DNA from 2 places in the Methylobacterium sp. AC433 genome. Region 1 is predicted to be linked to the other one. Evidence: predicted binding sites of a transcription regulator. Region 1 holds the regulator's gene; the other holds the start of a gene.
What was found. Region 1 encodes PhoB, which activates phosphate uptake and scavenging genes when phosphate is short. Its sites were predicted from a motif close to TGTCATNNANCTGTCAT; they were not measured.
Positions count from the first base shown of each region.

Region 2: a site for PhoB is predicted at 1,761-1,777, ahead of AC0IWM_RS19645 (DUF1045 domain-containing protein). Genes of this name have one in related genera too.

Region 1 covers NZ_CEEDBN010000001.1:636,680-639,880, forward strand. The annotation lists gene pstB (phosphate ABC transporter ATP-binding protein PstB) at 1-538, shown strand, start outside; gene phoU (phosphate signaling complex protein PhoU) at 640-1,365, shown strand; gene phoB (phosphate regulon transcriptional regulator PhoB) at 1,395-2,099, shown strand; gene AC0IWM_RS03110 (matrixin family metalloprotease) at 2,170-3,201, opposite strand, start outside.
Region 2 covers NZ_CEEDBN010000016.1:109,368-112,568, reverse strand. The annotation lists gene phnC (phosphonate ABC transporter ATP-binding protein) at 1-291, opposite strand, end outside; gene AC0IWM_RS19650 (DapH/DapD/GlmU-related protein) at 380-1,009, opposite strand; gene AC0IWM_RS19645 (DUF1045 domain-containing protein) at 1,022-1,687, opposite strand; gene AC0IWM_RS19640 (DUF3108 domain-containing protein) at 1,815-2,702, shown strand; gene AC0IWM_RS19635 (low affinity iron permease family protein) at 2,777-3,201, shown strand, end outside.

The DNA.
Region 1 (3,201 bases):
CCTCGATTCCAAGGTCGACCTCAACGAGCTGCGCTCGCGCATCGGCATGGTGTTCCAGAAGCCGACCCCGTTCCCGATGTCGATCTACGACAACGTCGCCTTCGGCCTGCGCCTCTACGAGAAGCTGCCCAAGGCCGACCTCGACGTGCGCGTCGAGGAATCCCTGCGCAAGGCCGCCCTCTGGGACGAGGTGAAGGACAAGCTCAAGCAGTCCGGCATGGGCCTCTCCGGCGGCCAGCAGCAGCGCCTCTGCATCGCCCGCACGGTGGCCCAGCGTCCCGAGGTGATCCTGTTCGACGAGCCGACCTCGGCCCTCGACCCGATCTCCACCGGCCGTATCGAGGAGCTGATCGAGCAGCTGCGCTCGGAATTCACCATCGTCATCGTCACGCACAACATGCAGCAGGCCGCGCGCATCTCGCAGTTCACCGCCTTCATGTACCTCGGCGAGCTGGTGGAATTCGGCCCGACGACGCGCATCTTCATGAATCCGGAGAAGCGCCAGACGCAGGACTACATCACCGGCCGCTTCGGCTGATCCTCGGCAGGCCGGAACCGACCCGCGTGGGCCGGTGGCGGCCCGCGCCAGACACCATCAGGGCGGGCACCGGACAGGAGGCCCGATCGAGGAGCACACCCATGCCCGACCACATCGTCACTTCCTACGACACCGACCTCGAAGATCTGCGCCGCTCGATCTCCGAGATGGGCGGCATCGCCGAGAAGATGATGACCGAGGCCGGAGAGGCCCTGGTGCGCCGGGATTCGCCCCTGGCCCAGGCGGTGATTTCCGCCGATACCCGCCTCGACACCCTCCAGCGCGAGATCGAGGAGCGGGCGATCCTGCTCATCGCCCGGCGCCAGCCCCTGGCGATCGACCTGCGCGAGACGGTGACGGCGATCCGCGTCTCGAACGACATCGAGCGCATCGGGGATCTGGCCAAGAACGTCGCCAAGCGCGTGGTCGCGATCGCCGACCAGGTCCAGCCGCAGAAGATCGTCATCGGCGTCCAGCACATGAGCGACCTGGTGCAGGAGCAGCTCAAGGACGTCCTCGACGCCTATGCCAGCCGGGACATCAAGGCCGCCCTCGACGTGTGGGAGCGCGACGACGCCATCGACGCGCTCTACAACTCGCTGTTCCGCGAACTCCTGACCTACATGATGGAGGATCCGCGCAACATCTCGTTCTGCACGCACCTCCTGTTCGTGGCCAAGAACATCGAGCGCATCGGCGACCACACCACCAACATCGCCGAGACGATCCACTACCTCGTCACCGGCGAGAACCTCCTGGCCGAGCGCGAGCGCCCGAAGAACGACGCCTCCAACTACGCCACCGTGGACATGCCCGGCGCGGCCTGAACCCGTGCCGGTCTGATCGAAAGCGCACGATGAGTACGCGTATCCTGATCGTCGAGGACGAGGAGGCCCTCACCCTCCTCCTCCGCTACAACCTCGAGGCCGAGGGATTCATCGTCGACTCGGCCGCGCGCGGCGACGAGGCGGACCTGCGCCTGCAGGAGCAGGTCCCCGACCTCGTCCTGCTCGACTGGATGCTGCCGGCCCTGTCGGGCATCGAGCTCTGCCGCCGCATCCGCGCCCGGCGCGAGACGGAGCGGCTGCCGGTGATCATGCTCACCGCCCGCGGCGAGGAGGGCGACCGCATCCGCGGCCTCGGCACGGGGGCGGACGACTACATCGTGAAGCCGTTCTCGGTGCCCGAGCTCCTCGCCCGGGTCCGTGCCCTGCTCCGCCGGGCCAAGCCCGCCCACGTCGCCAACCTGCTGGTGGCCGGCGACATCGAGCTCGACCGGGTCAGCCACCGCATCCGCCGGGAAGGCCGCGAGATCCATCTCGGGCCGACGGAATTCAAGCTCCTCGAATTCCTGATGCAGAGCCCCGGCCGGGTGTTCTCCCGCGAGCAGCTCCTCGACGGCGTCTGGGGCCACGACGTCTACATCGACGAGCGCACGGTCGACGTCCATGTCGGGCGCCTGCGCAAGGCCCTCAACCGCCCGCGCCAGAGCGACCCGATCCGCACCGTGCGCGGCTCGGGCTACTCCTTCGACGAGATGTTCGAGGCGGAGGCCGAGTAGCTCAGCCGAGCAACTCGGCCGAAGGGCCGGCCCCCGAACGGCCGATTGCGGTCGGCGCCCGGGTTCGCCCTCAGGCGAACAGCATGGTGTCGGTGGGCAGGTGGACGGTGAAGCCCTTGCCCTCGTCGACCCAGTTTGGGCCGGCGGCGCCGTGGTTGATGCCGTTGGCCTCCTCGGCACTGCCAGCGAAGTGATGCTGGCCGGTCTGGGTGTTGTAGAAGCGCTCCAGGGTCAATCCGCCCGACGCACTCGCATCCGCGTAGGCCTCGAAGGCCACGCCCTCGTACTTGTAGCTCGGCGCGGTCTTCAGGACCTGGTCGCGCTCGGCGACGCTCGTCGTGAAGAAGTGGGCGTTCGAGACCGTGTCGAAGAACCGGAACACGTCGACGGTGTCGGCGCCCTTGGCCGGAGTCGCCCAAGGGGTGCCCTCGTAGGTGAACCACGGCAGCGTCTGCTGGATCTGCAGCTTCTCCGCCGTGCTCGTCGTGTAGAAGTGATCGCCCGTATGCGTGTCGTAGAAGCGGTACACCGCCGTGACGGCGCTGGTGACGGGGCTGGCGGTGACGGGGGCCGCCGGGGTCGCCACGACCACCGCCGGGGCGCTCGGCGCGCCGTAGAGGGCCTGGATTCCCGCGATGTCGCCGGCGCCGAGGGTGGTGATGGCGGGATTGAGGATCGCGTTCATCACCTCGGGCTTGGCGTTGTAATGGTCGAGCCCGAGGGCGTGGCCGATCTCGTGCAGGGCGACGACGGCGAGGTCGACGTTCTGGTTGCTGATCACGCGGGCGCCGGAGGCGTGCCAGCCCTCGCCGCTGTCGAAGGTCACGGCGGCGGATTGCATGCGCTGGCCGCTGTAGGAATAGTTGGCGTAGCCCAGGGTGTTGCCGAGGCCGTCGATGCCGCCGAGGGTGAAGTCGATCTGGGCGGTCGCCGTCGAGGCGACCTGCTGGAACGCGATGTTCGCGGCGGTGGCCCAGGTCGCGAAGGCGCCCTGGAGGATGCCGAGGAAGGTGGTCGGGATCGTGCCGTCGACGGCCCAGGTCACGGTGCCACCGCCCGTTCCCGCCGCGCCCGCGCCCCAGCGCGGACCCTCCAGCGCATA
Region 2 (3,201 bases), on a different contig from region 1:
GCTCAGCACGTCGAGGCGGCCGACGAGGTGGAACTGCTGGAAGATCATCGCGCAGCGCGCCCGCCAGCGCCGCAGGTCGCGCCCGCGCAGGGCCGTGACGTCGAGCCCCTCGAACAGGATGCGGCCGCCGGTCGGCTCGGCGAGGCGGTTGATCATCCGCAGCAGGGTCGACTTGCCGGCGCCCGAGCGCCCGATCACGCCGACGAACTGGCCGCGGGGGATGGAGAGGGAGACGCTGTCCACCGCGCGACGGTCGCCGTAGTGGCGGGCAAGACCTTCGAGGATCAGCATGGAGTCTCCGGCGATTCAGGTCGATCGCCGGTAGACCCGCCCCACGCGACAGGAGAATGACTATTCCCCGGCTAACCAATAGCCGGCATTATTGTGCCTCGGCTTCGTGGCGTTCCAGGAATGCTTCGATCGACAGGGCGCGGAAGTCGGGCAGCGCCCGGCCCAGGCGCGCGTGGTCCCAGTCCCACCAGGCCAGCGCCTGCAGGCGCTCGGCGATCGCCTCCGGGAACCGGCGGCGCACCACGCGGCCGGGATTGCCGACCACGATGGTGTAGGGCGCCACGTCCCGGGTCAGGATCGTGCCCGCGCCGATGACCGCCCCGGTGCCGATGCTGCGCCCGGGCAGGACCACGGCGCCGTACCCGATCCAGACGTCGTGGCCGATGCGGACCGGCAGGGCCCGGCGCCGGGCGAAGAAGGCCGCCTCGTCGGTCTCGCCCGGCCAGTAGGCGCTGGCCCGGTAGGTGAAGTGGGATTGCGAGGCCCGCTCCATCGGGTGGTTGCCGGGATTGATCCGCACATGCGAGGCGATGGAGCAGAACTTGCCGATGGTCGTGTCGTTCGCCTGCCCGTCCTCGACGATGTAGGAATAATCGTCGAGGCTCGTCTCGCTGAGGCGCGTGCGCGCGCCGACCTCGGTGTAGCGGCCGAGGCGGCAATCCGAGAGCCGGGCCGTGGGGTGGACGGCCGGTTCGAGGCCGAGGCGATCGGAGACCATCACGCGATCCTGTCAGGCGGAGAAGGGGAGGCGGCGCAGGAGGCGGAACGGCGCCGCGCCGTCCTGGACGACCACGCTCAGCGCATCGATCGCGAGGTCGGGCAGCCCCGCGGCGGCCTCGGCCAGCAGGGGCAGGGCGGTCGCCCGGTCCTCCGGCCCGAGGGGGCCGGTGAGCGTCATGTGAAAGCGGAAGGCCTCGAAGACGTGCGGGTAGCCCCAGCGCTCCAGCAGCGCCCGGCCACGGGGATCGAGGCGCTCGGGCCGGCGGCGGGCGCGCTCGGCCTCGGTGAGGGGCGCCCGCAGGGGATCGAGGGCCGCGACGCACTCGGCGGCGAGCAGCCCGAGGGCGGGCGGGGGTACCGCCGGCACCAGGGCGGCGAAGGCCCCGAGGGCGGCCACCCGCAGGGGGCCGACGGGCAGCGGGCTCCGGTGCGCCGCCAGGGCCTCGGCCGCCGCGAGGAGATCGGCCTCGGTCGCCCCCGGGGCGAGGCGCATCGGCGCTTTCAGGGTGGCGTGGAAGCCGTAGAGGCGCGGCTCGGCGGTGTGGGCGGCCAGGATCGCCCGGAGCGCCTCCGGGCCGGGCGCCGGGCCGGGGCCGAGGATCGCGTCGCCGAAGGCGGCCAGCGCCGAGCCCGGGGCCGGCGTGACGTACAGGGCGTATCGGGTGGGTCGGTCCAACGGGGTCCTGTCCTGGCGGCGCGCGGGATGCTCGGCTGCACGCGAGGTGCCGAAGCGCGCATACTACGCGCGCCCGACGGCGATATGACAGGGTGGGCGCCGCACGCGGCGCGATGAGGCGATCCCGGTGTCCGCTCGCAGGCACAGATGTTCCCTGGCCCCGCACGCCCTGTCCCTGTCGGCCGCCCTGCTCGTGGCCGGCGGGACCGGCGCGAAGGCCGTGGGCGACGCCCCCGCGCGTCGCTTCACGGCGGCCTACGGTCTCAGCTTCCTGAACCTGCCGGCGGGCGAGGCCAGCCTCGTGGTGGAGCGGGCGGGCGAGCGCTACGCCCTCGAACTCGATGCGGGCCTGCGCGGCCTCGCCGGCTTCTTCTTCGACGGGGCCGGCAAGGCCACGGTCGCCGGTTCGGCGACCCGCGCCGGCGCGGTCACCGCCACCTTCCGGATCGACAGCCGCTACGGCGGCAAGCCGATCGCGGTGGCGCTCGACCTCGCCGGCGGGCGCGTGCGCAGCGCCAGCGTCGAGCCGCCCCCGACCCCGCGCGCGGACCGGGTCCCGGTGGCGCCGGAGGACAGGGTCGGCGTGGTCGACCCCCTGACCATGCTGACGATTCCCCTCGGGGCCGCCCCCCTGGACGTGGGCCTGTGCGACCGGCGCATCCCGGTCTTCGACGGGGTGAGCCGGGCCGACCTCGTCCTGTCGCGCGGCAGCCTCGTGACGGTGTCGGAGGGCGCCTATCGCGGCCCCGCCCTCGACTGCCGGGTGCGCTGGGTGCCGATCTCCGGGCACCGCTCCGGCGGGAGCAACGTCCGCCGGATGGCCGCCAACGACGATCTGCGGGTGCGCTTCGCCCCGATCCTCGACGGGACGCTGCTGCTGCCGCTGTCGATCACGGTCGCCACCGGATGGGGCACGGTGCGGATCGAGGCGACGCGCTGGGGCGGGGCGCCGCCCGGCCCGGAAGCCCCGGCGGCGAAGGCCGGCGTGACCGTGCGCCTGCCCAACGCCCGCTAGGCGCGCGGCAACGGTTTCCCGCCGTCGCGGGTTCTTTCCCCGGTCAGCGCGGCCATCGTGAGCGAGGAGGTCGCATGCGCGTCGGAAGCCTGAAATCGGCCCAGCTCTTCACCGCCTTCGCCTCGAAGGTGGCCCGCGCCGCCGGGCGCCCGGCGACCTTCGCGGTCAGCATCGCGCTGATCCTGGCCTGGGCGGTGACGGGGCCGCTGTTCGGCTTCTCCGACACCTGGCAGCTCATCATCAACACCGGCACCACCATCGTGACGTTCCTGATGGTGTTCCTGATCCAGAACACCCAGAACCGCGACGGCGCGGCGATCCAGGCCAAGCTCGACGAGCTGATCCGGGCCAGCGCGGCGCAGAACCGCTACATCGGCATCGAGAGCCTGACCGAGGAGGAACTCGACGACCTGCGGGCGCGCTGCGCGAAGCGGGCACCCCTGGACGATCTCGAGGCGGCCGCCTGCGCGGCCGAGGCGGAGGCCCACCGCAAGGCCGA